Regions from separate parts of the Streptomyces sp. LARHCF249 genome, predicted to be linked through region 1. Evidence: riboswitches for the same ligand, from Rfam matches in the RefSeq annotation. Region 1 holds a riboswitch; each other region holds the start of a gene.
What was found. Region 1 has a riboswitch for S-adenosylmethionine ahead of ACIPUC_RS08310 (aminotransferase class V-fold PLP-dependent enzyme). Riboswitches for the same ligand answer to the same signal wherever they lie in the genome.
Positions count from the first base shown of each region.

Region 1 (9,899 bases):
TCCCTCGCGGGTGGCCCGGCGCGAGGTCTCCAGCGCCGTCTCCACCTCCGCCAGCCGGGACTTGAGCCGCCGGGTCTCGCTCTCGGCGGCGGCCACCCGTGCGGCCGCCTCGCCGCGGATCCCGTCGATCTCCGTGTTGACCTTGCGCAGGGCCGCCTCGCCGCGCTTGACGTCGCTGAGCGCGCTGCGCAGCTTGCGCTGAAGCGATTCCGCTTCCTTGCGGGCCTCGTCCAGCTCGGCCCGCACCTGCTCGCCGCCCGAGCGCTGCAGGTTCCGCACCTGCGCCAGCTCCTCGCGCAGCCGGTCCAGCTCGCGCCGGGTCTCCTCGCCGACCCGCTCGGCGTCGGCGCGCTGCGCCTCCTCGCCCGCGGCGGCCACCAGCTTGACCCAGCCGACCGGCCTCAGGACGTACGCGGCGGCCGCCACGTCCAGCGGATCCGCGGCGGCGGGCGGTGCGCCGGACTCCAGCGCACCGGCCAGGTCCGCCTGCGCCTCGCGCAGCTTCTCGGCGACCCGGCTGCGGAACACGGGGTCGGTCTCGACCGCCGCGGCCATCGCGTTGCCCGCGAACTTGGCGCGCCGGGTCGGGGTGAAACGGGCGTACTGGCGCAGCTGCGCCGGGAGGTCAGCGACCGTCAGTCCGCCGAAGGCGTCCGAGACGAGCGCGACGACCCGGCGCCGCACGCCTTCCGGCAGCGGGCGGTCGAGCACCTCGGCGGCGTCGCCGGCCGCATCGGCCGGCTCAGCGCCGCTTGCTGGCTCCACAATCCGTCACCCCTACCGATCTACCTGTGGGCGGGGCTCCGTCAGGAGTCCGCGCCCGGCCTGTCCACGAGCTCGATCTGGTCCACCGCGTTGCACCAGCGGCAGCGGACCGACTCGATGGTCTCATTGACCACCTCGCGCTCCTCGACCTTGGGCTCCCCGGCGAGGTCCAGGTGGACGTACTCCACGACCTTCGACGAACGGGTGACGTCGAAGCGCGTGAGGTTGCCGCACAGGGTGCAGCGCCACCGGGTGGTGTCGGTCGGCAGGGGAACCGTCATCAGGCCGCTCTCTCCTTCGTAGCTGATTCAATTAAAGCCGTCTGCTGAGCCGTCCGCGCCGATTGGGCGGACGCCGGCTCGTAACCCTACGGCCTGCCACCGCCTCGGGTGGGGTGGGTTGCGTCATGCTCTGTCACATGATCGTAAGGTGGCAGGCCGTTCGCGAGGCCGCCCGGGGACCGGTGGTCACCCATGCGCTGATCGCGGGCTGCGCCCTGGTGTTCGTACTCGGCCCGGCCTCGGGGCTGAACCCGGCCTACGGGACCGGCGAGGGGCTGCTGACCGCCGGTACGGAGTACTTCCGGCGCTGGGGAGTGGTACCGGACGAGTTGTTCACGGGCCGCCCGCGGGCCTGGCTGACCCCGCTGACCGCGCTGTTCGTGCACGGGAGCTGGCTGCACCTGCTCGGCAACATGCTCTTCCTCCACGTGTTCGGCGCGATGGCGGAGGAGCGGATGGGCCGGCCGGCGTTCCTCGTGTTCTACGTCTGTACGGGGTACGCGGCGCTGGCGGTGTACGCGGCGGCCAACGCGGGGTCCGCACAGACGCTGGTCGGGGCGTCCGGGGCCATCTCGGCGGTGCTGGGCGCCTTCCTGTACCTGCTCCCGCGGGCCAGGGTGACGAGCCTGTTCCCGTTCCTTTTCTTCCTGCCGCTGCGGTTCCCGGCGTGGATCGTGCTGCTGTTCTGGTTCGCCCTCCAAGGGGTGGCGGCGCACCGTGCGGGCAGCGGTCCCGGGGTCGCCTATCTGGCCCATCTGGTGGGCTTCTCCGTCGGCTTCCTGTACGCGTGGGCGCGTTATCGGCCTGCGACTAGAGTGGGGCGACCAGCGACGGCCACCGAGGGAGACAGCCAGCCGTGATCACCGCGATCGTGCTCATCAAGACCAGCGTGGACCGCATCCCCGAGATCGCCGAGTCCATCGCCGCGCTGGACAGCGTCAGCGAGGTCTACTCCGTCACGGGGACGTACGACCTGATCGCGCTGGTCCGCGTGGCCCGCCACGAGAACCTGGCGGACATCATCCCGGGCCGCATCAGCAAGATCCCGGGCGTCGAGGCGACCGACACGCACGTGGCGTTCCGTACGTACTCGCAGCACGACCTCGAGGCGGCGTTCGCCATCGGCCTCGACGCGTAGGTCGCCCTCGGCTCCGCCCCGGTCCGCCTCGAACGCCGGCGGGGCCGGGTTCTCCGTCAGAGCCCGGGCAGCCGCTCGCCCGGCCGGGCCGGGCGCCCCATCCGGCGCCCGCCGCCCACTCCCGGACGCGGCCGCGGTCGCGCCACCAGTCCCGGACCGACTCCGGGGTCAGGTCGTCGTAGAGCACGAGCTCCGGAGCCCGCAGCCGTACCGTCCGGCAGCTGTCGGTCTCCGCCCCGTAGAAGGGGCCCGGCACGGTGCGCCAGTTGCGCTCCTGCCACCGTCCCGTCCACGGGGCCCCGGAGGGGAGCCGTACCGGTTCCAGCGTGGCGGCGGTCGGTATCGGGTCCCAGTACGTCATGGTCCGCAGCCTGTCAGACGGCCGGGACGCAGCGGCCCTGCTCGGTGCGGTACTGCCACTTCGCGCCGTCCGCGACGAGTTCGCGCACCGCGCGGACGAAGCGCTCCACGTGCTCGTCCGGGGTGCCTGCGCCGAAGCTGACGCGGATGGCGTTCAGGGCGGGGGTTCCGCCGGACGAAGAGGCCGCCTCCGGGGCGCCGCATTCGCCCTGGGCCTGCGGCTCGCTGCCCAGCAGGGTGCGGACCAGCGGGTGGGCGCAGAACAGGCCGTCGCGCACGCCGATCCCGTACTCCGCGGACAGGGCGGCCGCGAAGTGGGAGCTGTTCCAGCCGTCCACGACGAACGAGATGACGCCGACGCGCGGGGCGCCGTCGCCGAACAGGGAGAGGACGCGGACCGCCGGGACGCCGGCCAGGCCCTCGCGGACCTTGGTGATGAGGTGCCGCTCGCGGGCCACCAGGTTCTCGAACCCGGCTTCCCGAAGGGCCCGGCAGGCGGAGGCGATCGCGTAGACGCCGATCACGTTCGGGGAGCCGGCCTCGTGGCGGGCGGCCGTGGCGTGCCACTCGACGTCCACCCCGCCGTCCGCGCGGCGGGCGACCGTGCGGGAGGCGCCGCCGCCGGCCAGGTACGGCTCGGCCTCCTGGAGCCAGTCCGCGCGGCCGGCGAGGACGCCCGAGCCGAAGGGGGCGTAGAGCTTGTGGCCGGAGAAGGCGACCCAGTCCACGTCGAGGTCCTGGACCGAGACGGGGTGGTGGGGGGCCAGCTGGGCGGCGTCCAGGACGATCCGCGCGCCGTGGGCGTGCGCGGCGGCGGCGAGCTCCTTCACCGGCCACAGTTCACCGGTGACGTTGGAGGCGCCGGTGACGCAGACCAGGGCCGGGCCGTAGGGCGCCCGGTCGGCGAGCGCCCGCTCCAGGGTGGCGACGGCCTCGTCCGAGGTGCGGGGGGCGTTGAGGTAGGTGACCTGCGCGTCCGTCCACGGCAGCAGCGCTGCGTGGTGCTCGGTCTCGAAGACGAAGACCTGGCAGCCGGCCGGGAGGGCGGCCGCGAGCAGGTTCAGGGAGTCGGTGGTGGACCGGGTGAAGACCACCTGGTCGGCGGGGCGGCAGTCGAGGAACTCGGCGACCGTGGCCCGGCTCTGCTCGAAGAGGTCGGTGGAGAGCTGCGAGAGGTAGCCGGCGCCGCGGTGGACGCTGCCGTAGTACGGGGCGTACGCGGCCACGTCGTCCCAGACCCGCTGGAGCGCGGGGGCGCTGGCCGCGTAGTCGAGGGCGGCGTAGGTGACCTCGCTGCCGGTGACGAGCGGGACGGTGACGTCCCGTCCGAGGACCGGCAGCGGCTCCGCGCAGGCGGGGTCGACGGCGGTGACGGGGGCGGCGGTGGCGGCGGCGTTCAGGGATGCGGACATGGCGGAATCTCCCGGCAGGCAGGGGTGAATGGCTTCGGTGTGCCCGTACGCGGCCACGGCGCGGCGCCGTGCGGCGGGGTACGGGAAGCCCTCGGAGCTGAACGCGGGTACGCGGAAACGACCCTGGTCCGAGGGTTGAAGAAGGGGCGGAGTCGCCCTATCGCATTCGCTTGCTCACGGAAAACGCTCCTCGAGAGACCAGGACCCCTGGTGTCGAGGGATCCGCGCTTGCCGTAGACCTCGCTGCCTACGACCTGGTCATCACCCGGGGCACCCCGCCACGGAAGGAGGGTTGCCGGACAGCAAGCCGGGGCCTAAACGCTGTCACTCGTGACCTGGTCAGCATCCTGCCACAAGATCCCGCACGCGCAAGGCCCCGGTCCACCATCCGGACCGGGGCCTTGACCGAAAAGCACGGCGTCAGGCGTTGCTGGCCGCCACCCAGCGTTCCAGGGCGGCCCGGGCCGCGCCCGAGTCGACCGACTCCGCCGCGCGGGCGATGCCCGCCGCGATCTGCTCCTCCAGGCTGCCCGAGCCCGGGTCCAGCGCCACCAGGGCCGCCGCCGAGTTCAGCAGGACCGCGTCGCGGACCGGGCCGGTCTCGCCGGCCAGCAGGCGGCGGGCGATGTCGGCGTTGTACGAGGCGTCCGCGCCCCGCAGCTCCGACACGTCGACCAGGGAGATGCCCACGTCACGGGGGTCGAAGGGCTGCTCGGCGACCTTGCCGTCGCGTACCCACCACACCCGCGAGGTGGCGGTGGTGGTGAGCTCGTCCAGGCCGTCGTCGCCGCGGAAGACGAGCGCCGAGGAGCCGCGCTCGGCGAGGACGCCGGCCACGATCGGGGCAACCCGGGGGTCCGCGACGCCCGTGGCCTGGGCACGGACCTTGGCCGGGTTGGTCAGCGGGCCGAGGAAGTTGAAGGTGGTGCGGATGCCCAGCTCCTTGCGGGCCGCGGCCACGTGCCGCAGCGCCGGGTGGAACTTCACCGCGAAGCAGAAGGTGATGCCGGCCTCCTCCACGACCTCCGCCACCCGCGCGGGGGTGAGGTCCAGGTTGACGCCGAGCTTCTCCAGCACGTCCGAGGAGCCGCTCGCGGAGGACGCGGCCCGGTTGCCGTGCTTGACCACCTTGGCGCCCGTACCGGCCACGACGATCGCCGACATCGTGGAGATGTTCACCGTTTTCGCCCCGTCGCCGCCGGTGCCGACGATGTCCACCGTGCGGCCCGGCACCTCGATGAGGTTGGCGTGTGCGTACATGGCCCGGACCAGGCCGTTGATCTCCGCGACCGTCTCCCCCTTGGCCCGCAGCGCGACCGCGAAGCCGGCGATCTGGGCGTCGGTGGCCTCGCCGCGCATGATCCGGTCCATGGCCCAGGCGGTGTCCTCCGCGTTCAGGTCCCGTCCGGTGAGCAGCGCCTCGAGTACGCCCGGCCAGCCACGGGCCGCCACGCTGTCGCCGCCTGCCGGGGTCGCAACGTTCATGGTCCGCTCCTGCTGTCGTCGCCCGCCGATGTGGGGCCCACGTCGAATGGGAAGGGCTTCAGCCTATCCAGCCCCGGAGACGGCAAAGAGCCCCGTCCAGACACTGGACGGGGCTCTCGCCGTGGCGACACGAGGACTGACCGAAATCAGTCCCTCAAACGGGATCAGTGGTGGCCGTGGCCGCTCTGGATCTCCTTGTACTCCTCCACCGTGGGCTTCGGGATCTGGTTGCCCTCGGCGTAGAAGCCCTTGCTGAGCTTCGCGCGCAGCTTCTGGCTGAGCTTCACCTTGCGCTCGACACCGTTCTCGTCGACCGTCGGGCCGATCTCGATCGGCTCGTAGGTGACGTACGAGGTGAGCGTGTGCAGCTTGTCCTGCGAGAGCGGCTCGTGGACCTCGACGAACTCACCGTGCGGCAGGCGCTTGATGATGCCGGTCTCGCGACCGTGCAGCACCTTGTCCCGGTCCCGGCGCTGGAGGCCGAGGCAGATCCGCTTGGTGGCGATGAAGGCGAGCACCGGGACGACGAAGAAGCCGATCCGGACGAACCAGGTGAGCGCGTTCAGCGACAGGTGGAAGTACTGCGCGAACATGTCGTTGCCGCCGCCGATGAGGAGCACGATGTACTCCGCGATCCAGGCGACACCGAAGGCCGTACGGGTCGGGACGTTGCGCGGGCGGTCCAGCAGGTGGTGCTCGCGCTTGTCACCGGTGACCCAGGACTCGATGAACGGCCAGACGGCGATCGCGCCCAGCACCAGCGGGAAGAGCAGCAGCGGGATGAACACGCCCAGGACGAGCGTGTGGCCCCACAGGTTGATCTCCCAGCCGGGCATGGCCCGGATCAGGCCTTCCGGCATACCCATGTACCAGTCGGGCTGCGCACCGGTGGACACGTGGTCCGGGCGGTACGGGCCGAGCGCCCAGATCGGGTTGATCGAGGCGAGCGCCGCGATGGCCGCGATGACACCGAAGACCAGGAAGAAGAAGCCTCCGGCCTTGGCCATGTAGACCGGCAGCAGCGGCATGCCGACGACGTTGTTGTTCGTCTTGCCGGGGCCGGGGAACTGGGTGTGCTTGTGGTAGAAGACCAGGATCAGGTGGGCCACCAGCAGGCCCATCATGATGCCGGGCAGCAGCAGGATGTGCACCGAGTAGAACCGCGCGACGAAGTCGCCGCCCGGGAACTCCCCGCCGAACAGGAACATCGACAGGTACGTGCCGACGACCGGGACGGACAGGATGGCGCCCTGCATGAAGCGGACACCGGTACCCGAGAGCAGGTCGTCCGGCAGCGAGTAACCGGTGAAACCGGTGAACATGCCGAGGACCAGCAGCAGGAAGCCGAAGATCCAGTTGATCTCGCGCGGCTTGCGGAACGCGCCGGTGAAGAAGACGCGCATCATGTGCACGACCATCGCCGCGACGAAGATCAGCGCGGCCCAGTGGTGGATCTGACGGATGAGCAGGCCGCCGCGGACGTCGAAGCTGATGTCCAGGGTCGAGGCGAAGGCCTCGGACATCATGACGCCCTGCATGGGCACGTACGAGCCGTGGTAGACGACCTCGTTCATGCTCGGGTGGAAGAACAGCGTCAGGTACACACCCGTGAGGATGATGATGATGAAGCTGTAGAGGCAGATCTCACCCAGCATGAAGGACCAGTGGTCCGGGAAGATCTTGCGCATGTTGGCCTTGGCCAGGCCGTAGATGCCCAGGCGGCCGTCCGCCCAGTCGGCTACGCGCTCGCCGGCCGGCGCTTTGCGCGCCTTGGTGTCAGTGGTCGCAGTGCTCATCCGCGCTCCCAGAATGCAGGACCGACGGGCTCTTCGAAGTCGCCGAGCGCTTCGAGGAAGCCTTCGTCATTCACACCGATCCGCAGCTGCGGAAGCGCGTGACCAGCCGGGCCGAAGATGACACGGGCGCCGTCGGAGAGGTCGAAGGTGGACTGGTGGCACGGGCAGAGCACGTGGTGCGTCTGCTGCTCGTACAGGCTGATCGGGCAGCCGACGTGGGTGCAGATCTTGGAGTAGGCCACGATCCCGTCGTGGGACCACTCCAGCTCCTGCTTGTCCTTGATGTCCTCCGGCTTGATCCGGACGATCATCAGGGCGGCCTTGGCGATCTGGACCTGGAAGTCGTGCTGCTCCTCCTCCAGGCCTTCCGGCATGGCGAAGGTCAGCGAACCGACCAGGACGTCCTCGGGACGCAGCGGCTCCATCGTGTTCTGGTTGATGAGCAGCTTGCCCTTGGCCCACAGGGTCTTGCGCAGCTTGTCCTCGGGCAGCGGGCCCAGGTCACGCATGATCACGACGGCGGAGAGCGGCAGCATGGCCAGCGCGCCCAGCAGCGTGTTGCGGATCAGCGGGCGGCGGCCGATGCCGGACTCGTCCGCACCGTCGCGGAAGTCCTGCATGACCTGCGCCTTGACCTCCGGCGGAGCGGCGATCTCGTGCCGCTCGGCCGCGACCTCGACGTCGGACATCAGGGTGCGGGCCCAGTGGACCGCGCCCGCGCCGATGCAGAACAGCGCCGTGCCGAGGGTCATGCCCAGCGCGAAGTTGAGCGCGCTCACCTTCCCGATGGGGAAGATGTACACGATCTTGTCGACCGGGAGGGTGACGTAGGAGGCGATGAAGGCGACCGTGGCCAGCATCGACAGCGTGAACAGCATCGCGACGGTGCGCTCGGAACGCTTCGCCGCACGCTCGTCGATGTCCTGGATGCGCGGCCTGTGGACCGGCAGGCCCGGGTCGGCGAACGGGTTGTCCGCGACCGCTACGGCACCGTGGTGCGCGTCGCCCTGCTCACTCGGCAGGTGCTTCTCTTCGGGAATGTCTTGACTCATGACTTCTTGGCCTTAGCGGTGTGGGCCCCGACCCAGACGGCAACAGCGATCAGCGCACCCAGACCGAAGATCCAGCCGAACAGACCCTCGGCAACGGGACCGAGGCCGCCGAGCTTGAGGCCACCGGGGCTGGTGGACTTCTCGCCGTTGACGTTCTCGAGGTACGCGATGATGTCCTTCTTCTGCTTCTCCGGCATGGTTCCGTCCGGGAAGGAGGGCATGTTCTGCGGGCCGGTGAGCATGGCCTCGTAGATGTGCTTCGGCGAGACGTCCTCAAGGTTGGGGGCGTACTTGCCGTTCGTCAGGGCGCCGCCCTCGCCGGTGAAGTTGTGGCACTGCGCGCAGTTGTTGCGGAACAGCTCACCACCAGCGGCGACGTCGGCACCTGCCGGGTCGTACTGCTTCTCGGTCGGCGTGATCGGACCGGCACCGAGGGAGGCGATGTACGCCGCCAGCTGGTCGATCTGCGCCTGCGTGTAGATGTTGGGCTTCTTCGGCACCTGGGCGCCGGGCTGCTGGGCGGGCATGCGGCCCGTGCTCACCTGGAAGTCGACGGCCGCGGAGCCGACGCCGACCAGGCTCGGGCCGTCAGAGGAACCCTGACCGCCGGTTCCGTGGCAGCTTGCGCAACCCACGGCGTAGAGCTTCTTGCCCTCCTCGATGGCGAGGGACTGGGCGGTTTCATCGGCCTGCGCCTTGCCCGCGGGCGCGAAGGCGGCGTACAGCCCCCCAGTGGCCGCCAGCGCGAGGAGTAGAACGACGACCGCCGCCAGCGGATGGCGTCGTCGTGCGGAGAGCTTTTTCACGGATTACCCCGGTGTCAGGATCTTCTGCGTCGGTGTGTCTGGATGGAGTGCCGGGTCGGGCCCGGTGACGTGTTCGCTACTTGATCAGGTAGATCGTCGCGAAGAGGCCGATCCAGACGACATCGACGAAGTGCCAGTAGTAGGACACGACGATGGCCGACGTGGCCTGTTCGTGGGTGAACCTCTTGGCCGCGTACGTCCGGCCGAGGACCAGCAGGAAGGCGATGAGACCGCCCGTCACGTGCAGACCGTGGAAGCCGGTGGTCAGGTAGAACACCGACCCGTACGGGTCTGACGAGAGGCTGAGGCCCTCGTGCTTGACCAGCTCGGTGTACTCGAACACCTGGCCGCCAATGAAGATCGCACCCATGACGAACGTGATGATGAACCACGTCCGGAGCTTCTTCACGTCACCGCGCTCGGCGGCGAATACGCCGAGCTGGCAGGTGAGCGAGGAGAGCACCAGGATCGTCGTGTTCGTCGCCGAGAAGGGCAGATTCAAGGCCGCGGCCTTCTCTGTCCAGAACTCGGCGCCTGTCACGGATCGCAGGGTGAAGTACATCGCGAAGAGGGCCGCGAAGAACATCAGCTCGGAACTCAACCAGATGATGGTTCCGACGCTGACGAGGTTCGGCCGGTTGACCGTCGGGTGCGCGTGCCCGGTATCTACTGTCGTTGCTGTCGCCACGACCGACATTATGTCGGTCGCTTATCCCGCCCTCACCCCGGGGGGTGCCGTTCGGAGTGTCCGGGGCGTGTGCAAGGCCCGAACGGCCCATCAGATGAGCGAATGAGCGTCTCGTG
Region 1 covers NZ_JBIXJQ010000002.1:759,435-769,333, reverse strand. Annotated here, with positions in the region: gene ACIPUC_RS08330 (NYN domain-containing protein) at 1-768, opposite strand, end outside; gene ACIPUC_RS08325 (hypothetical protein) at 807-1,046, opposite strand; gene ACIPUC_RS08320 (rhomboid family intramembrane serine protease) at 1,184-1,906, shown strand; gene ACIPUC_RS08315 (Lrp/AsnC family transcriptional regulator) at 1,903-2,184, shown strand; gene ACIPUC_RS08310 (aminotransferase class V-fold PLP-dependent enzyme) at 2,559-3,956, opposite strand; SAM riboswitch class IV at 4,176-4,292, opposite strand; gene trpD (anthranilate phosphoribosyltransferase) at 4,377-5,441, opposite strand; gene qcrB (cytochrome bc1 complex cytochrome b subunit) at 5,606-7,237, opposite strand; gene qcrA (cytochrome bc1 complex Rieske iron-sulfur subunit) at 7,234-8,289, opposite strand; gene qcrC (cytochrome bc1 complex diheme cytochrome c subunit) at 8,286-9,095, opposite strand; gene ctaE (aa3-type cytochrome oxidase subunit III) at 9,172-9,792, opposite strand.

Region 2 (9,899 bases), on a different contig from region 1:
ACACCGTCGGCATCGGCGGCAGTGAGTACTACAACCTGCCCGTCTACTACGCCACGCGCGTCACCTGGAGTGGTGAATACGTCCACGCCGCGCCGTGGTCCGTCGGCTCGCACGGCTATGCGAACGTCAGCCACGGCTGCACCGGCATGAGCACCGGCAACGCCGCCTGGTTCTACGAGAACATCACCGAGGGCGACATCGTCCAGGTGATCAACAGTATCGGCGACGACATGGACATCTTCGGCAACGGCTTCGGCGACTGGAACATGGACTGGAAGGACTGGCGGCAGGGCAGCGCCCTCCTCAAGGGCACCCAGGAAGGCCGCAGCCCCGTCGACCAGGCCCGCCTGCGGCCCACCGTCTGACCGTCGGGCCGTCAGGCCGTCCGAGGGCCCACGGGAACCCCGGGGCCCGCGGACGGCCCGTCAGGCGGCCGAGGAGGCCAGGCGGGAGCGCAGCAGGGCCGCCAACGCGTCCGCGAACTCCACCGGGTCCACCGGCAGGGTCACCGCCGCGTCCGCGCGGCTCCACGTGGCCAGCCAGGCGTCCTGGGGGCGCCCCATCAGCAACAACACCGGCGGACACCGGAAGATCTCGTCCTTGATCTGCCGGCACACGCCCATGCCCCCGGCCGGAACCGCCTCGCCGTCCAGCACGCACACGTCGATGCCGCCGGCGTCCAGCTCCGACAGAACCGCCGGCAGCGTCGCGCACTCCAGGAACTCCACCGGCGGCAGGTCCGCGGCCGGCCTGCGCCCTGCCGCCAGCCGCACCTGCTCCCGGGTGCCCGCGTCGTCGCTGTACACCAGAACCCGCGCAGTCGCCCGCATTTCGTTCCTCCACGTGTCACGTGAATCACGTTGATGTTGCGCGGGATGCTACTCCTCCCCATGCGCTGCCAACATCGGTTCGGACACCCTCGCACGAGACGCTCATTCGCTCATCTGATGGGCCGTTCGGGCCTTGCACACGCCCCGGACACTCCGAACGGCACCCCCCGGGGTGAGGGCGGGATAAGCGACCGACATAATGTCGGTCGTGGCGACAGCAACGACAGTAGATACCGGGCACGCGCACCCGACGGTCAACCGGCCGAACCTCGTCAGCGTCGGAACCATCATCTGGTTGAGTTCCGAGCTGATGTTCTTCGCGGCCCTCTTCGCGATGTACTTCACCCTGCGATCCGTGACAGGCGCCGAGTTCTGGACAGAGAAGGCCGCGGCCTTGAATCTGCCCTTCTCGGCGACGAACACGACGATCCTGGTGCTCTCCTCGCTCACCTGCCAGCTCGGCGTATTCGCCGCCGAGCGCGGTGACGTGAAGAAGCTCCGGACGTGGTTCATCATCACGTTCGTCATGGGTGCGATCTTCATTGGCGGCCAGGTGTTCGAGTACACCGAGCTGGTCAAGCACGAGGGCCTCAGCCTCTCGTCAGACCCGTACGGGTCGGTGTTCTACCTGACCACCGGCTTCCACGGTCTGCACGTGACGGGCGGTCTCATCGCCTTCCTGCTGGTCCTCGGCCGGACGTACGCGGCCAAGAGGTTCACCCACGAACAGGCCACGTCGGCCATCGTCGTGTCCTACTACTGGCACTTCGTCGATGTCGTCTGGATCGGCCTCTTCGCGACGATCTACCTGATCAAGTAGCGAACACGTCACCGGGCCCGACCCGGCACTCCATCCAGACACACCGACGCAGAAGATCCTGACACCGGGGTAATCCGTGAAAAAGCTCTCCGCACGACGACGCCATCCGCTGGCGGCGGTCGTCGTTCTACTCCTCGCGCTGGCGGCCACTGGGGGGCTGTACGCCGCCTTCGCGCCCGCGGGCAAGGCGCAGGCCGATGAAACCGCCCAGTCCCTCGCCATCGAGGAGGGCAAGAAGCTCTACGCCGTGGGTTGCGCAAGCTGCCACGGAACCGGCGGTCAGGGTTCCTCTGACGGCCCGAGCCTGGTCGGCGTCGGCTCCGCGGCCGTCGACTTCCAGGTGAGCACGGGCCGCATGCCCGCCCAGCAGCCCGGCGCCCAGGTGCCGAAGAAGCCCAACATCTACACGCAGGCGCAGATCGACCAGCTGGCGGCGTACATCGCCTCCCTCGGTGCCGGTCCGATCACGCCGACCGAGAAGCAGTACGACCCGGCAGGTGCCGACGTCGCCGCTGGTGGTGAGCTGTTCCGCAACAACTGCGCGCAGTGCCACAACTTCACCGGCGAGGGCGGCGCCCTGACGAACGGCAAGTACGCCCCCAACCTTGAGGACGTCTCGCCGAAGCACATCTACGAGGCCATGCTCACCGGCCCGCAGAACATGCCCTCCTTCCCGGACGGAACCATGCCGGAGAAGCAGAAGAAGGACATCATCGCGTACCTCGAGAACGTCAACGGCGAGAAGTCCACCAGCCCCGGTGGCCTCAAGCTCGGCGGCCTCGGTCCCGTTGCCGAGGGTCTGTTCGGCTGGATCTTCGGTCTGGGTGCGCTGATCGCTGTTGCCGTCTGGGTCGGGGCCCACACCGCTAAGGCCAAGAAGTCATGAGTCAAGACATTCCCGAAGAGAAGCACCTGCCGAGTGAGCAGGGCGACGCGCACCACGGTGCCGTAGCGGTCGCGGACAACCCGTTCGCCGACCCGGGCCTGCCGGTCCACAGGCCGCGCATCCAGGACATCGACGAGCGTGCGGCGAAGCGTTCCGAGCGCACCGTCGCGATGCTGTTCACGCTGTCGATGCTGGCCACGGTCGCCTTCATCGCCTCCTACGTCACCCTCCCGGTCGACAAGATCGTGTACATCTTCCCCATCGGGAAGGTGAGCGCGCTCAACTTCGCGCTGGGCATGACCCTCGGCACGGCGCTGTTCTGCATCGGCGCGGGCGCGGTCCACTGGGCCCGCACCCTGATGTCCGACGTCGAGGTCGCGGCCGAGCGGCACGAGATCGCCGCTCCGCCGGAGGTCAAGGCGCAGGTCATGCAGGACTTCCGCGACGGTGCGGACGAGTCCGGCATCGGCCGCCGCCCGCTGATCCGCAACACGCTGCTGGGCGCGCTGGCCATGCTGCCGCTCTCCGCCGTCGTGATCATGCGTGACCTGGGCCCGCTGCCCGAGGACAAGCTGCGCAAGACCCTGTGGGCCAAGGGCAAGCTGCTCATCAACCAGAACACGATGGAGCCGCTGCGTCCCGAGGACGTCCTGGTCGGTTCGCTGACCTTCGCCATGCCGGAAGGCCTGGAGGAGGAGCAGCACGACTTCCAGGTCCAGATCGCCAAGGCCGCCCTGATGATCGTCCGGATCAAGCCGGAGGACATCAAGGACAAGCAGGAGCTGGAGTGGTCCCACGACGGGATCGTGGCCTACTCCAAGATCTGCACCCACGTCGGCTGCCCGATCAGCCTGTACGAGCAGCAGACGCACCACGTGCTCTGCCCGTGCCACCAGTCCACCTTCGACCTCTCCGACGGCGCCCGTGTCATCTTCGGCCCGGCTGGTCACGCGCTTCCGCAGCTGCGGATCGGTGTGAATGACGAAGGCTTCCTCGAAGCGCTCGGCGACTTCGAAGAGCCCGTCGGTCCTGCATTCTGGGAGCGCGGATGAGCACTGCGACCACTGACACCAAGGCGCGCAAAGCGCCGGCCGGCGAGCGCGTAGCCGACTGGGCGGACGGCCGCCTGGGCATCTACGGCCTGGCCAAGGCCAACATGCGCAAGATCTTCCCGGACCACTGGTCCTTCATGCTGGGTGAGATCTGCCTCTACAGCTTCATCATCATCATCCTCACGGGTGTGTACCTGACGCTGTTCTTCCACCCGAGCATGAACGAGGTCGTCTACCACGGCTCGTACGTGCCCATGCAGGGCGTCATGATGTCCGAGGCCTTCGCCTCGACCCTGGACATCAGCTTCGACGTCCGCGGCGGCCTGCTCATCCGTCAGATCCACCACTGGGCCGCGCTGATCTTCGTCGCGGCGATGGTCGTGCACATGATGCGCGTCTTCTTCACCGGCGCGTTCCGCAAGCCGCGCGAGATCAACTGGATCTTCGGCTTCCTGCTGCTGGTCCTCGGCATGTTCACCGGTTTCACCGGTTACTCGCTGCCGGACGACCTGCTCTCGGGTACCGGTGTCCGCTTCATGCAGGGCGCCATCCTGTCCGTCCCGGTCGTCGGCACGTACCTGTCGATGTTCCTGTTCGGCGGGGAGTTCCCGGGCGGCGACTTCGTCGCGCGGTTCTACTCGGTGCACATCCTGCTGCTGCCCGGCATCATGATGGGCCTGCTGGTGGCCCACCTGATCCTGGTCTTCTACCACAAGCACACCCAGTTCCCCGGCCCCGGCAAGACGAACAACAACGTCGTCGGCATGCCGCTGCTGCCGGTCTACATGGCCAAGGCCGGAGGCTTCTTCTTCCTGGTCTTCGGTGTCATCGCGGCCATCGCGGCGCTCGCCTCGATCAACCCGATCTGGGCGCTCGGCCCGTACCGCCCGGACCACGTGTCCACCGGTGCGCAGCCCGACTGGTACATGGGTATGCCGGAAGGCCTGATCCGGGCCATGCCCGGCTGGGAGATCAACCTGTGGGGCCACACGCTCGTCCTGGGCGTGTTCATCCCGCTGCTGCTCTTCCCGCTGGTGCTGGGCGCGATCGCCGTCTGGCCGTTCATCGAGTCCTGGGTCACCGGTGACAAGCGCGAGCACCACCTGCTGGACCGCCCGCGCAACGTCCCGACCCGTACGGCCTTCGGTGTCGCCTGGATCGCGGAGTACATCGTGCTCCTCATCGGCGGCGGCAACGACATGTTCGCGCAGTACTTCCACCTGTCGCTGAACGCGCTCACCTGGTTCGTCCGGATCGGCTTCTTCGTCGTCCCGGTGCTCGCCTTCATCGCCACCAAGCGGATCTGCCTCGGCCTCCAGCGCCGGGACCGGGACAAGGTGCTGCACGGTCGCGAGACCGGCATCATCAAGCGCCTGCCGCACGGTGAGTTCGTCGAGGTCCACGAGCCGCTCTCGCAGGACAAGCTGCACACGCTCACCTCGTACGTCACCTACGAGCCGATCGAGATCGGCCCGACGGTCGACGAGAACGGTGTCGAGCGCAAGGTGAAGCTCAGCCAGAAGCTGCGCGCGAAGCTCAGCAAGGGCTTCTACGCCGAGGGCAACCAGATCCCGAAGCCCACGGTGGAGGAGTACAAGGAGATCCAGAGCGGCCACGGCCACCACTGATCCCGTTTGAGGGACTGATTTCGGTCAGTCCTCGTGTCGCCACGGCGAGAGCCCCGTCCAGTGTCTGGACGGGGCTCTTTGCCGTCTCCGGGGCTGGATAGGCTGAAGCCCTTCCCATTCGACGTGGGCCCCACATCGGCGGGCGACGACAGCAGGAGCGGACCATGAACGTTGCGACCCCGGCAGGCGGCGACAGCGTGGCGGCCCGTGGCTGGCCGGGCGTACTCGAGGCGCTGCTCACCGGACGGGACCTGAACGCGGAGGACACCGCCTGGGCCATGGACCGGATCATGCGCGGCGAGGCCACCGACGCCCAGATCGCCGGCTTCGCGGTCGCGCTGCGGGCCAAGGGGGAGACGGTCGCGGAGATCAACGGCCTGGTCCGGGCCATGTACGCACACGCCAACCTCATCGAGGTGCCGGGCCGCACGGTGGACATCGTCGGCACCGGCGGCGACGGGGCGAAAACGGTGAACATCTCCACGATGTCGGCGATCGTCGTGGCCGGTACGGGCGCCAAGGTGGTCAAGCACGGCAACCGGGCCGCGTCCTCCGCGAGCGGCTCCTCGGACGTGCTGGAGAAGCTCGGCGTCAACCTGGACCTCACCCCCGCGCGGGTGGCGGAGGTCGTGGAGGAGGCCGGCATCACCTTCTGCTTCGCGGTGAAGTTCCACCCGGCGCTGCGGCACGTGGCCGCGGCCCGCAAGGAGCTGGGCATCCGCACCACCTTCAACTTCCTCGGCCCGCTGACCAACCCGGCCAAGGTCCGTGCCCAGGCCACGGGCGTCGCGGACCCCCGGGTTGCCCCGATCGTGGCCGGCGTCCTCGCCGAGCGCGGCTCCTCGGCGCTCGTCTTCCGCGGCGACGACGGCCTGGACGAGCTCACCACCACCGCCACCTCGCGGGTGTGGTGGGTACGCGACGGCAAGGTCGCCGAGCAGCCCTTCGACCCCCGTGACGTGGGCATCTCCCTGGTCGACGTGTCGGAGCTGCGGGGCGCGGACGCCTCGTACAACGCCGACATCGCCCGCCGCCTGCTGGCCGGCGAGACCGGCCCGGTCCGCGACGCGGTCCTGCTGAACTCGGCGGCGGCCCTGGTGGCGCTGGACCCGGGCTCGGGCAGCCTGGAGGAGCAGATCGCGGCGGGCATCGCCCGCGCGGCGGAGTCGGTCGACTCGGGCGCGGCCCGGGCCGCCCTGGAACGCTGGGTGGCGGCCAGCAACGCCTGACGCCGTGCTTTTCGGTCAAGGCCCCGGTCCGGATGGTGGACCGGGGCCTTGCGCGTGCGGGATCTTGTGGCAGGATGCTGACCAGGTCACGAGTGACAGCGTTTAGGCCCCGGCTTGCTGTCCGGCAACCCTCCTTCCGTGGCGGGGTGCCCCGGGTGATGACCAGGTCGTAGGCAGCGAGGTCTACGGCAAGCGCGGATCCCTCGACACCAGGGGTCCTGGTCTCTCGAGGAGCGTTTTCCGTGAGCAAGCGAATGCGATAGGGCGACTCCGCCCCTTCTTCAACCCTCGGACCAGGGTCGTTTCCGCGTACCCGCGTTCAGCTCCGAGGGCTTCCCGTACCCCGCCGCACGGCGCCGCGCCGTGGCCGCGTACGGGCACACCGAAGCCATTCACCCCTGCCTGCCGGGAGATTCCGCCATGTCCGCATCCCTGAACGCCGCCGCCACCGCCGCCCCCGTCACCGCCGTCGACCCCGCCTGCGCGGAGCCGCTGCCGGTCCTCGGACGGGACGTCACCGTCCCGCTCGTCACCGGCAGCGAGGTCACCTACGCCGCCCTCGACTACGCGGCCAGCGCCCCCGCGCTCCAGCGGGTCTGGGACGACGTGGCCGCGTACGCCCCGTACTACGGCAGCGTCCACCGCGGCGCCGGCTACCTCTCGCAGCTCTCCACCGACCTCTTCGAGCAGAGCCGGGCCACGGTCGCCGAGTTCCTCGACTGCCGCCCCGCCGACCAGGTGGTCTTCACCCGGTCCACCACCGACTCCCTGAACCTGCTCGCGGCCGCCCTCCCGGCCGGCTGCCAGGTCTTCGTCTTCGAGACCGAGCACCACGCAGCGCTGCTGCCGTGGACGGACGCGCAGGTCACCTACCTCAACGCCCCCCGCACCTCGGACGAGGCCGTCGCCACCCTGGAGCGGGCGCTCGCCGACCGGGCGCCCTACGGCCCGGCCCTGGTCTGCGTCACCGGCGCCTCCAACGTCACCGGTGAACTGTGGCCGGTGAAGGAGCTCGCCGCCGCCGCGCACGCCCACGGCGCGCGGATCGTCCTGGACGCCGCCCAGCTGGCCCCCCACCACCCCGTCTCGGTCCAGGACCTCGACGTGGACTGGGTCGCCTTCTCCGGCCACAAGCTCTACGCCCCCTTCGGCTCGGGCGTCCTCGCCGGCCGCGCGGACTGGCTCCAGGAGGCCGAGCCGTACCTGGCCGGCGGCGGCGCCTCCCGCACGGTCGCCCGCCGCGCGGACGGCGGGGTGGACGTCGAGTGGCACGCCACGGCCGCCCGCCACGAGGCCGGCTCCCCGAACGTGATCGGCGTCTACGCGATCGCCTCCGCCTGCCGGGCCCTTCGGGAAGCCGGGTTCGAGAACCTGGTGGCCCGCGAGCGGCACCTCATCACCAAGGTCCGCGAGGGCCTGGCCGGCGTCCCGGCGGTCCGCGTCCTCTCCCTGTTCGGCGACGGCGCCCCGCGCGTCGGCGTCATCTCGTTCGTCGTGGACGGCTGGAACAGCTCCCACTTCGCGGCCGCCCTGTCCGCGGAGTACGGGATCGGCGTGCGCGACGGCCTGTTCTGCGCCCACCCGCTGGTCCGCACCCTGCTGGGCAGCGAGCCGCAGGCCCAGGGCGAATGCGGCGCCCCGGAGGCGGCCTCTTCGTCCGGCGGAACCCCCGCCCTGAACGCCATCCGCGTCAGCTTCGGCGCAGGCACCCCGGACGAGCACGTGGAGCGCTTCGTCCGCGCGGTGCGCGAACTCGTCGCGGACGGCGCGAAGTGGCAGTACCGCACCGAGCAGGGCCGCTGCGTCCCGGCCGTCTGACAGGCTGCGGACCATGACGTACTGGGACCCGATACCGACCGCCGCCACGCTGGAACCGGTACGGCTCCCCTCCGGGGCCCCGTGGACGGGACGGTGGCAGGAGCGCAACTGGCGCACCGTGCCGGGCCCCTTCTACGGGGCGGAGACCGACAGCTGCCGGACGGTACGGCTGCGGGCTCCGGAGCTCGTGCTCTACGACGACCTGACCCCGGAGTCGGTCCGGGACTGGTGGCGCGACCGCGGCCGCGTCCGGGAGTGGGCGGCGGGCGCCGGATGGGGCGCCCGGCCCGGCCGGGCGAGCGGCTGCCCGGGCTCTGACGGAGAACCCGGCCCCGCCGGCGTTCGAGGCGGACCGGGGCGGAGCCGAGGGCGACCTACGCGTCGAGGCCGATGGCGAACGCCGCCTCGAGGTCGTGCTGCGAGTACGTACGGAACGCCACGTGCGTGTCGGTCGCCTCGACGCCCGGGATCTTGCTGATGCGGCCCGGGATGATGTCCGCCAGGTTCTCGTGGCGGGCCACGCGGACCAGCGCGATCAGGTCGTACGTCCCCGTGACGGAGTAGACCTCGCTGACGCTGTCCAGCGCGGCGATGGACTCGGCGATCTCGGGGATGCGGTCCACGCTGGTCTTGATGAGCACGATCGCGGTGATCACGGCTGGCTGTCTCCCTCGGTGGCCGTCGCTGGTCGCCCCACTCTAGTCGCAGGCCGATAACGCGCCCACGCGTACAGGAAGCCGACGGAGAAGCCCACCAGATGGGCCAGATAGGCGACCCCGGGACCGCTGCCCGCACGGTGCGCCGCCACCCCTTGGAGGGCGAACCAGAACAGCAGCACGATCCACGCCGGGAACCGCAGCGGCAGGAAGAAAAGGAACGGGAACAGGCTCGTCACCCTGGCCCGCGGGAGCAGGTACAGGAAGGCGCCCAGCACCGCCGAGATGGCCCCGGACGCCCCGACCAGCGTCTGTGCGGACCCCGCGTTGGCCGCCGCGTACACCGCCAGCGCCGCGTACCCCGTACAGACGTAGAACACGAGGAACGCCGGCCGGCCCATCCGCTCCTCCGCCATCGCGCCGAACACGTGGAGGAAGAGCATGTTGCCGAGCAGGTGCAGCCAGCTCCCGTGCACGAACAGCGCGGTCAGCGGGGTCAGCCAGGCCCGCGGGCGGCCCGTGAACAACTCGTCCGGTACCACTCCCCAGCGCCGGAAGTACTCCGTACCGGCGGTCAGCAGCCCCTCGCCGGTCCCGTAGGCCGGGTTCAGCCCCGAGGCCGGGCCGAGTACGAACACCAGGGCGCAGCCCGCGATCAGCGCATGGGTGACCACCGGTCCCCGGGCGGCCTCGCGAACGGCCTGCCACCTTACGATCATGTGACAGAGCATGACGCAACCCACCCCACCCGAGGCGGTGGCAGGCCGTAGGGTTACGAGCCGGCGTCCGCCCAATCGGCGCGGACGGCTCAGCAGACGGCTTTAATTGAATCAGCTACGAAGGAGAGAGCGGCCTGATGACGGTTCCCCTGCCGACCGACACCACCCGGTGGCGCTGCACCCTGTGCGGCAACCTCACGCGCTTCGACGTCACCCGTTCGTCGAAGGTCGTGGAGTACGTCCACCTGGACCTCGCCGGGG
Region 2 covers NZ_JBIXJQ010000012.1:175,394-185,292, reverse strand. Annotated here, with positions in the region: gene ACIPUC_RS30200 (Ig-like domain-containing protein) at 1-365, shown strand, start outside; gene ACIPUC_RS30195 (hypothetical protein) at 426-830, opposite strand; gene ctaE (aa3-type cytochrome oxidase subunit III) at 1,030-1,650, shown strand; gene qcrC (cytochrome bc1 complex diheme cytochrome c subunit) at 1,727-2,536, shown strand; gene qcrA (cytochrome bc1 complex Rieske iron-sulfur subunit) at 2,533-3,588, shown strand; gene qcrB (cytochrome bc1 complex cytochrome b subunit) at 3,585-5,216, shown strand; gene trpD (anthranilate phosphoribosyltransferase) at 5,381-6,445, shown strand; SAM riboswitch class IV at 6,530-6,646, shown strand; gene ACIPUC_RS30165 (aminotransferase class V-fold PLP-dependent enzyme) at 6,866-8,263, shown strand; gene ACIPUC_RS30160 (Lrp/AsnC family transcriptional regulator) at 8,638-8,919, opposite strand; gene ACIPUC_RS30155 (rhomboid family intramembrane serine protease) at 8,916-9,638, opposite strand; gene ACIPUC_RS30150 (hypothetical protein) at 9,776-9,899, shown strand, end outside.
Region 2: linked by a shared signal. The riboswitch ahead of ACIPUC_RS30165 (aminotransferase class V-fold PLP-dependent enzyme) and the one ahead of ACIPUC_RS08310 (aminotransferase class V-fold PLP-dependent enzyme) in region 1 are both predicted to bind S-adenosylmethionine.

Region 3 (9,899 bases), on a different contig from region 1:
CGGGCGCGGAGGCGGTGCTGTACGCGGGCGACGACCTGGGCGACCTGGCCGCGTACTCGGCGGTCGAGAAGCGGAGGGCCGACGGCCTGCCGGGGCTCCTGGTGTGCAGCGGCTCCGCGGAAGTCCCGGAACTCGCCTCCCGCGCCGACCTGGTCCTGCCGGGCCCCGGCGCGGTGGTCGCCTTCCTCGCAGCCCTGGCCGCGGCGGCGCGTTCCTGACCTGCGGGTCCGTTGGCGGGGGCAGCGCCCCCGGCAACGGACCCGCGGCTCAGGCGCGCAGCGCGGCCAGCTGGGCCGTGAACCAGGCCGCCGGCGGCAGGGCGGTGGCGGCGGCCGCCAGACGCTTCGTGCGCTCCGCGCGCTCCTCCGCCGGCATGGCCAGCGCCGCGTGCAGCGCAGCGGCCGTCTCCGAGACGTCGTACGGGTTCACCGTCAACGAGTCCTGCCCGAGCTCCTCGTACGCCCCCGCCCCGCGCGACAGCACCAGCACGCACCCCGCCTCCGAAACCACCGGCACCTCCTTCGCCACCAGGTTCATCCCGTCCCGCACGGGATTCACCAGCACCACGTCCGCCATGCGATAGGCCGCCAGCGACCGCGCGAAGTCGTCCTGCACGGACACCAGCACCGGCTGCCAGTCCGCCGTGCCGAACTCCGCGTTCACCGCCGCCGCCAGCTCCCGCACCGACTCCGTGTAGTCCCGGTACACCTTCAGGTCCTGCCGCGACGGGTAGGCCGAGGCCAGGTGCACCACCCGGCCCCGCCACTCGGGATGCACCGTGAGCAGCTCCCGGTACGCCAGCAGCCCCCGCAGGATGTTCTTGGACAGCTCCGTCCGGTCCACCCGGACGATCGTCTTCAGGTCGCCGACCTCCGCCCGCAGCTGCGCCAGCTTGTCGTTCACCTCCGGCCGGTGGGCCAGCGCCTGCAGCTCCTGCGCGTCGACGCCCAGCGGGAACACCGCCACGTTCCCCCGGCCCGCGCCGTCCAGGAAGCTGTCCGCCCAGGCCCGGGTGTGGAAGCCCAGCACGTCCGCCCCGAGCATCCCGTGGAGCAGTTGCTCCCGGACGTCGTCCGGGAGCATGTCCAGGAACGGCTTCGCCGCCCACGGCGTGTGCGTGAAGTGCCCGATCCGCAGGTCGGGCCGCAGTTCGCGCAGCGCGCCCGGGACCAGCGCCAGGTGGTAGTCCTGCACGAGGACGTACGCACCCTGCGCCGCCTCCTCGGCCAGGGCCTCCGCGAAGGCCTGGTTGTACGCCGTGTACGACGCCCAGCGCCGCCGGAACTCCGCGTCGAAGACCGGCTCGCGCGGAACGTCGTACAGGTGGTGGTGGGTGAACCACAGCACCGAGTTCGCGATGCCGTTGTACGCGTCGTCGTACATCGTGGGATCGATGTCCAGCATGCGGACGCCAGGCTCCGCGACCCCCCGCCGGACCGCCTCCCGGTCCGCGTCCGACAGGGCCGCGCAGATCCACAGCGCCTCCGGCTGCTCCGCGAGGGCCGCGGAGAGCCCGGAGACGAGACCGCCCCCGCCGCGCCGGGCGCTGAGCGCGCCGTCGTTGTCGAGGGCGTACGAGAGCGGGCCGCGGTTGGCGGCGACGAGTACCTGAGATGCAGCCATGCCGCGAACCTAGCCCGGCCCGGCCTCGCGCAAACTTCCGAAGCCGTCAGGCCGCGCGGCGCACGGCGTATTCCTCGATGCCCAGCATCGGCGGCCGCTCCTCGGTGTCCACCGGGTACGTGCGCGGTACGAACCCGTCCGGGCCCCGCTCGAACTGCGTCAGCTCCGGCCGTACGAGGGGGTGCCCCCAGCGGTAGCCGGGGGACTGCCCGCGCGAGAGCCGCAGCTGCGCGGTGCGGTAGATCGCCGCGGCCATCCGGCCCAGCGCCTGCCCGTCCTGATGGCGGTGGAGCCGTACGCCCACGTCCACCTGGGCCAGCGCGTCCAGCCCGACCATGTGCAGCGCGTCGACCAGCAGGCCGAGCTCGACGCCGTACCCGACGGGGAAGGGCAGGCGCTCCAGCAGGGAGCGGCGTACGGCGTACTCGCCGCCCAGCGGCTGGACGAAGCCGGCCAGCTGCGGCCAGTGCAGGTTGAGCAGCGGGCGGGCCACCAGCTCCGTGACCCGGCCGCCCTGGCCCGGGGCGTCGCCCAGCGGGCGGTCGTACATGGCCTTCACGAACTGCACGTCCGGCTCGGTCAGCAGCGGCCCCACGATCCCGGAGACGAAGGTGGCCGAGAAGTCCCGCAGATCGGCGTCGACGAAGCAGATGACGTCCCCGGTGGCGGCCAGCAGGGAGCGCCACAGCACCTCGCCCTTGCCGGGCAGCGCCGGGAGCCGCGGCAGGATGTCGTCGCGGTGCACCACGCGCGCACCGGCCTTCGCCGCCACCTCCGCCGTAGCGTCGCTGGAGTCCGAGTCGATCACGATCAGCTCGTCCACCAGCGGCACCGGCAGTCCCTCGATCAGCTCACGCCGGATCACCTCGACGATCGCGCCGACCGTCGCCTCCTCGTCGAGCGCCGGCAGCACCACGCTGACCGTGGTCCCAGCTGCCCGTTTCCGCTCCAGCAGCTGGTCGAGCGGTCGGTCGGCGGCGGACCAGGAGCGGTCGGCCAGCCAGCGCTCCACCTCTTCCAGCACTCTGAGCACTCCTTGCGGCTTGGTCGTATTGACCGAAAAGTGATCCATCTCGCGGTTCGGACGCCTGTCTCAACCGCCCGGGCCTTCGGTTACAGTCTTGAACAACGCGAAGGACCACCGCATGCCGGGGGTCCTCGCGCATAAACGCACCGGCGCGCCATAGAGCGCGTGTGCCGGTGCCATACCGCTCATCCAGAGGGGCAGAGGGACACGGCCCGTTGAAGCCCCGGCAACCCTCCAGTCGGTTCTCGCGATGCGACAAGCATCCCGCGGGGCCCCGGCTAGGGAAGGTGCCAATTCCGTCTCATGGCGAAGTGCGCCATGGGGAAGATGAGGAGAAAGGGCCTCGCCATCATGGCTGCACAGACTGTTGCCACCTCTGTTGATCTCGGACCTGCCACCGGCCTCTCGTGTCGCGAGTGCGGTACCCGCTTCGAACTCGGTCCGATCTTCGCGTGCGCCGAGTGCTTCGGACCGCTGGAAGTCGCCTACGACCTTCCCACCGGCGACCCCGAGGCCCTGCGCGCCGCGATCGAGGCCGGCCCGAACAACATCTGGCGTTACGCGCCGCTGCTGCCGGTCCCCGCGGACGTGGCCTCCAAGCCGAGCCTGAACCCGGGCTTCACCAAGCTCGTGGACGCGGAGAACCTGGCCAAGGAGCTCGGCGTCACCGGCAAGCTCTACGTCAAGGACGACTCCGGCAACCCGACGCACTCCTTCAAGGACCGCGTCGTGGCCATCGCCGTCGAGGCGGCCCGCGCCTTCGGCTTCACCACCCTGTCCTGCTCCTCCACCGGCAACCTGGCCGGCGCCGTCGGCGCCGCGGCCGCCCGCGCCGGCTTCCGCTCCTGCGTGTTCATCCCGCACGACCTGGAGCAGGGCAAGGTCGTCATGGCCGGTGTCTACGGCGGCGACCTCGTCGGCATCGAGGGCAACTACGACGACGTGAACCGCTTCTGCTCCGAGCTCATCGGCGACCCGCTGGGCGAGGGCTGGGGCTTCGTCAACGTCAACCTGCGCCCGTACTACGGCGAGGGCTCCAAGACCCTGGCGTACGAGATCTGCGAGCAGCTCGGCTGGCGGCTGCCCGACCAGATCGTGATCCCGATCGCGTCCGGCTCGCAGCTGACGAAGATCGACAAGGGCCTGCAGGAGCTGATCAAGCTCGGTCTCGTCGAGGACAAGCCGTACAAGATCTTCGGTGCCCAGGCCGAGGGCTGCTCCCCGGTGTCGACCGCCTTCAAGGCCGGTCACGACGTGGTCCGCCCGCAGAAGCCGAACACCATCGCCAAGTCCCTGGCCATCGGCAACCCGGCGGACGGCCCGTACGTCCTGGACATCGCGCGGCGCACCGGCGGCTTCGTCGAGGACGTCACCGACGAGCAGGTCGTCGAGGCCATCAAGATCCTCGCGCAGACCGAGGGCATCTTCGCCGAGACCGCGGGCGGCGTGACCGTCGGCGTCACGAAGAAGCTCATCGAGAACGGGCAGCTCGACCCGGCGCTGACCACCGTCGTCCTGAACACCGGAGACGGCCTCAAGACCCTGGAGGCGGTGGCCGCGGACAGCGGCCAGACCGCCACCATCCGCCCGAGCCTGGACGCGTTCCGCGCCGCCGGCCTGGCCTGACCCGACCCCCCCTGCACTACCGGAAAGGCAGTACCGCCATGAGCGTCAACGTCCGCATCCCCACCATCCTGCGCACCTACACCGGCGGTCAGGCCGAGGTCCCCGCCGAGGGGGCGACCCTCGCCGAGGTCATCGAGTCGCTCGACAAGAGCCACCCGGGCATCGCCGCCCGCGTGCTCGACGACCAGGGCAAGCTGCGCCGCTTCGTGAACGTCTACGTCAACGACGACGACGTGCGCTTCGAGGGCGGGCTGGCGGCGGCGACGCCGGACGGCGCGGGTGTCTCGATCATTCCCGCCGTCGCCGGGGGCTGACCGGACCGGCACGGCCCCGCCGGCTGATACGCGAAACGTAATTACCCCCTCCGTTAATAAGCGGAGGGGGTAATTCTGTTTGATTGGGCGCGGTAGGGTTGGGGAAGTCCCCTCCGCTGGACTTGCCCGCCGCATATGAACGGGTCGCGTGAGGGTCGACATCGGGTCAATGTGCAAGTGCGGTATGGGGCTTTGGCGAGATATGCCGGGCCCGAGTTGCCCTGGAATATGCCAGATTTTCACTCTATTTCTATGTTTCCCCGTGTCCAGAATTCTCGTCGGATTGACCTGTTGCAGACAGCACCGGCGCGGATACATTCAGCCTCGGTCGACGCGTTCCGACGCAAGTGATGACCCGGGACCGCGAAGTGCGTTCCTGCGCAAGGGCCAGTAATAGGGGAGTTAGGCATGGCTCAGGGCACCGTCAAGTGGTTCAACGCGGAGAAGGGCTACGGCTTCATCGCGGTCGACGGTGGTGCGGATGTGTTCGTCCACTACAGCGCCATCCAGATGGACGGGTACCGCACCCTTGAAGAGGGTCAGCGGGTCGAGTTCGAGATCTCGCAGGGCCAGAAGGGTCCGCAGGCGGACATGGTCAAGCTCGCACTCGGCTAGTCCCGGCGCGATCGACCGCCCACGCGTACATGAGGGGCCCACATCCTGGACACGGGATGTGGGCCCCTCGCGCGTCGCCGGTGTGTTCACCGGGGTGTTGCCCCAAGCCGCTTGCACTCGCGGGGGTCGAGTGCTAATCATTGGCGTTAGCACTCTCCTGGTGAGAGTGCTACTGAACGAGGACCGGGTCGGTGAGGCCCGCAGGGTCCGGCGGGAAGGAACCGCCGGGCACGCAGGCCGTCCGTCGCGGGCGCGGGCGCGGTCCAGGAGCAATCCACCGCTGTCCGGGAGGACCACTTCAGATGGCCAAGATCATTGCGTTCGACGAGGAGGCCCGGCGCGGTCTCGAGCGTGGGATGAACCAGCTCGCCGACGCCGTCAAGGTCACCCTTGGCCCCAAGGGTCGCAACGTCGTCCTTGAGAAGAAGTGGGGCGCCCCCACGATCACCAACGATGGTGTTTCCATCGCCAAGGAGATCGAGCTCGAGGACCCGTACGAGAAGATCGGCGCCGAGCTGGTCAAGGAAGTCGCCAAGAAGACGGACGACGTCGCCGGCGACGGTACGACCACCGCCACCGTGCTCGCCCAGGCGCTCGTCCGCGAGGGCCTGCGCAACGTGGCTGCCGGCGCCAACCCGATGGCCCTCAAGCGTGGCATCGAGAAGGCCGTCGAGGCCGTCTCGGGCGCCCTGCTCGAGCAGGCGAAGGATGTCGAGACCAAGGAGCAGATCGCTTCCACGGCCTCCATCTCCGCCGCTGACACCCAGATCGGCGAGCTCATCGCCGAGGCCATGGACAAGGTCGGCAAGGAAGGCGTCATCACCGTCGAGGAGTCGCAGACCTTCGGTCTCGAGCTCGAGCTCACCGAGGGCATGCGCTTCGACAAGGGCTACATCTCGGCGTACTTCGCCACCGACATGGAGCGTATGGAGGCGTCGCTCGACGACCCGTACATCCTGATCGTCAACTCCAAGATCGGCTCGGTCAAGGACCTGCTGCCGCTCCTGGAGAAGGTCATGCAGTCCGGCAAGCCGCTGCTGATCATCGCCGAGGACGTCGAGGGCGAGGCCCTGTCGACCCTGGTCGTCAACAAGATCCGCGGCACCTTCAAGTCCGTCGCCGTCAAGGCCCCGGGCTTCGGCGACCGCCGCAAGGCCATGCTCGGCGACATCGCCATCCTCACCGGTGGCACGGTCATCTCCGAGGAGGTCGGCCTCAAGCTGGAGAACGCCGGTCTCGACCTGCTCGGCCGCGCCCGCAAGGTCGTCATCACCAAGGACGAGACCACCATCGTCGACGGTGCCGGTGACAGCGACCAGGTCCAGGGTCGCGTGAACCAGATCCGCGCCGAGATCGAGAACTCCGACTCGGACTACGACCGCGAGAAGCTCCAGGAGCGCCTCGCGAAGCTGGCCGGCGGCGTGGCCGTCATCAAGGCCGGTGCCGCGACCGAGGTCGAGCTCAAGGAGCGCAAGCACCGCATCGAGGACGCCGTTCGCAACGCGAAGGCGGCCGTCGAGGAGGGCATCGTCGCCGGTGGCGGCGTGGCCCTGCTCCAGGCCTCCGCGGTCTTCGAGAAGCTCGAGCTCACGGGCGACGAGGCGACCGGCGCCAACGCCGTGCGCCTGGCCCTCGAGGCCCCGCTCAAGCAGATCGCCGTCAACGGTGGTCTCGAGGGTGGCGTCGTCGTGGAGAAGGTCCGCAACCTGCAGATCGGTTGGGGCCTGAACGCCGCGACCGGCGAGTACGTGGACATGATCGCCGAGGGCATCATCGACCCGGCGAAGGTCACCCGCTCTGCCCTGCAGAACGCGGCGTCCATCGCGGCCCTCTTCCTCACCACCGAGGCCGTCATCGCCGACAAGCCGGAGAAGGCGTCCGCGGGCGCCCCGGGCGGCATGCCGGGCGGTGACATGGACTTCTGATCGCGACGGGGCTCCGGCCCCGGCTCGATCGGCTGTTCTCGAACGAGGGCGGCATCCCCTGCGGGGGGTGCCGCCCTCGGGCGTTCCCGGCGCCTCAAAATCCGGTGGTGTCGATCGCGAACTCGAACGGCTCGGGGATGTGCAGGGGCTCGCCGAAGGACACCGTCGTACGGGAGCGGTACCCCTGCGGCGAGGGGTCCCAGAAGCAGGTGATCTCCGAACCCTCCACGTCGACGACCAAGTAGACGGGCACGATCCGGCCGTAAACCTCCAGCTTTTCGGTCCAGTCGGCGTCCTTCGTGGAGACGGAGGTGAACTCGCCGACGAGCGACAGGGCCGCGCCGTCCGCGTGGCGGCCTTCCTCATCGAACGCGGACTCGTCCGCGACGTACAGATCCGGACCGTAGCCGCGCTCGGCCGCCGGGAACTGGAAGAGGAAGGGGGAGGTATCCGCGAAGTGTCCCTTGGGAACGTGAGCCTGCAGCTGCTCGCGCAGTACACGCATGCGACGGGAGTAGCGCAGCTTGGACCACGGTGACACGACGATCTTCCCCCGGATGAGCTCGGCCTTGAAGCCGTCTGGCGTGTTCATCTCCTCGACGGTGCGCAGGAGGCTTTCGTACGTCGGCGGCGCTGACGGCGCCTCTATGGGTGTAGCCCGCTCGATCATGATCGTCACCATCGTCCTCCGGGTGGCGTGCTGCGCCCTGAATGTGTGCCTCGTCCCAGGCTAAGGGCGGGTGTGCGCCCGTGCCCGGCTGATGGGACGCATCGCCGGGAATCGCTCCCGGTTTGGTTGACTGCTGGTATGACGGACGGGACGAACGTGTTCATCAAGATCTGCGGGCTCAAGACGGCGCACGATGTCGACGTGGCCGTGGCCGCCGGGGCGGACGCCGTCGGGTTCGTCTTCGCCCCCGGCAGCCCGCGTACGGTCGACGCCGCCACGGCGCGGGAGCTCGCCGCTCGGGTGCCGGACGGGGTGCTCACCGTCGGGGTGTTCCGGCGGCAGTCGGTGGACGAGGTGCGCCGGTTCACCGGGGAGAGCGGCGTGCGGGGCGTGCAGCTGCACGGCGAGGAGGGTCCCGAGGACTTCGCGGCGCTGCGCGCGGACGGCCGGACGCTGCTGCGGGCCACCGCCGAGCACGTGCGGCGCTGCGGCGAGTACGGCGAGGACCTGCTGCTGCTCGACGCCCCCGACCCGGGCTCCGGCAAGCCGTGGAACTGGGGCTCCGCGGAGTTCACCCCGCCCAAGGGGCGCTGGCTGCTCGCCGGCGGGCTCACCCCCGGCAACGTCCGGGAGGCCGCCCTGGCCACCGGCGCCTGGGGCGTGGACGTCTCCAGCGGGGTGGAGCGGGAACGCGGGGTGAAGTCCCCGGAGCTCATCCGCGCCTTCATCGAGGCGGCACGCGGAACGGCCTCCGCTCGCTGAGCATATTCATGTGATTACTCTTTGCGAGAACGCAGGTGTGGCGCGCTCCCCCAGGGGCAGAGGAATCCCATGGTCACGGACACGCTCGCTTGGCTGCGGCGCCTGACGCGCCGCTTCGCTCCGGGCGGTGAGGGCGGCCGCGGGCCGGTGCTGCCCTCGCCCCGCCGAACCCGAACCCCCGTCTTCACCGCCGACTTCTCCTCCGAGACCCAGTGGGTCGCGGGCCGCTCCTGGGCCTATCCCGACGGCGGCCCCACCAACCCGGGCGACAACAAGCTGGACCACCTCGTCTCCGACCCCGCCTACAGCCGCGGCGGTGTCTTCCGCGCGACGCCGCGCCCCGACGGCAACTGGGACACCGGCCTGCTCACCACCGAGGGGAGCGACGAGGGCTTCGCGCTGCGCACCGGCGACGTCCTGGAGGCGCGGGTCAAACTCCCGGCGGAGGTCGGGGCGTGGCCCGCGATCTGGACCTGGCGGGACGGCGACCAGGAGATCGACGTCTTCGAGTACCACCCCGACAACCCGGACCTGCTGGAGCTGTCGAACCACGTCCGCGAGGCCCACTGCTACCACCGCGACCCGTCGGTCCGGCCCGGCGCCTGGGTCGACCTCAAGGTCGAGTTCGGCAGGACCTCGGTCGTCTGGTGGGTCAACGGCGCCCGCGTCTACGCCGACCACAAGGGCGTCGGCCGGTCCTGGTGGGCGTACCTCATCGTGAACCTGTCCGTATCGGCCGGCCGCTACCACCCGGCGCCCGGCCCGGAGGTGACGGAAATGGCGTACGAGGTCTCGCAGCTGCGGGTGTACCGGCGCTAGGTCAGACGGCCGTGCCGAAGGAGGACGCGCCCCCGTCCTCCTCGATCGACTCCACGAGGGCGGTGGCCCGCAGGGCCTCGACCTGCTCGGGGGAGAGCCGGGCGGCGAAGCCGTTCGTCACCTCGCGGTAGACGTGGACCGGGGTGATGCCGTGGGCGTCCGCGACGACGGTCGGGTCGAGGCCGCGCCGCACGGTGACGATGTACGTCGGCCACTCGGCGGCGGGTGCCGCGGTGGAGGCTGGGGCGGGCTCGGCGAGAGAGGCGGGGGAGGCGGGGGAGGCGTGGGCGGGCAGGACGGCTACGGCGGCCAGTGCGGCAGCGGCGACGGCCGTCGGCAGGGCCCAGGTCGGACGAGTGCGCATGACGGCGAGGGCATCACGCGCCGCCGGGCCGGTCAACGACCCCCGGCGGTGTGGCGGACGCGGGCGGAGGTGAACAACGAGTGCGCCCCCTCGACGGGTGCGTGAGTGATCCCCGTACGGGTGAACTTGTCGGGCCCCGGACCTGCCCTGCGCG
Region 3 covers NZ_JBIXJQ010000009.1:99,860-109,758, forward strand. Annotated here, with positions in the region: gene otsB (trehalose-phosphatase) at 1-218, shown strand, start outside; gene ACIPUC_RS25435 (alpha,alpha-trehalose-phosphate synthase (UDP-forming)) at 268-1,623, opposite strand; gene ACIPUC_RS25440 (glucosyl-3-phosphoglycerate synthase) at 1,670-2,647, opposite strand; SAM riboswitch class I at 2,833-2,984, shown strand; gene thrC (threonine synthase) at 2,978-4,276, shown strand; gene ACIPUC_RS25450 (MoaD/ThiS family protein) at 4,315-4,590, shown strand; gene ACIPUC_RS25455 (cold-shock protein) at 4,999-5,205, shown strand; gene groL (chaperonin GroEL) at 5,508-7,130, shown strand; gene ACIPUC_RS25465 (Uma2 family endonuclease) at 7,225-7,722, opposite strand; gene ACIPUC_RS25470 (phosphoribosylanthranilate isomerase) at 7,939-8,562, shown strand; gene ACIPUC_RS25475 (beta-glucanase) at 8,632-9,381, shown strand; gene ACIPUC_RS25480 (protease inhibitor I9 family protein) at 9,383-9,745, opposite strand.
Region 3: linked by a shared signal. The riboswitch ahead of thrC (threonine synthase) and the one ahead of ACIPUC_RS08310 (aminotransferase class V-fold PLP-dependent enzyme) in region 1 are both predicted to bind S-adenosylmethionine.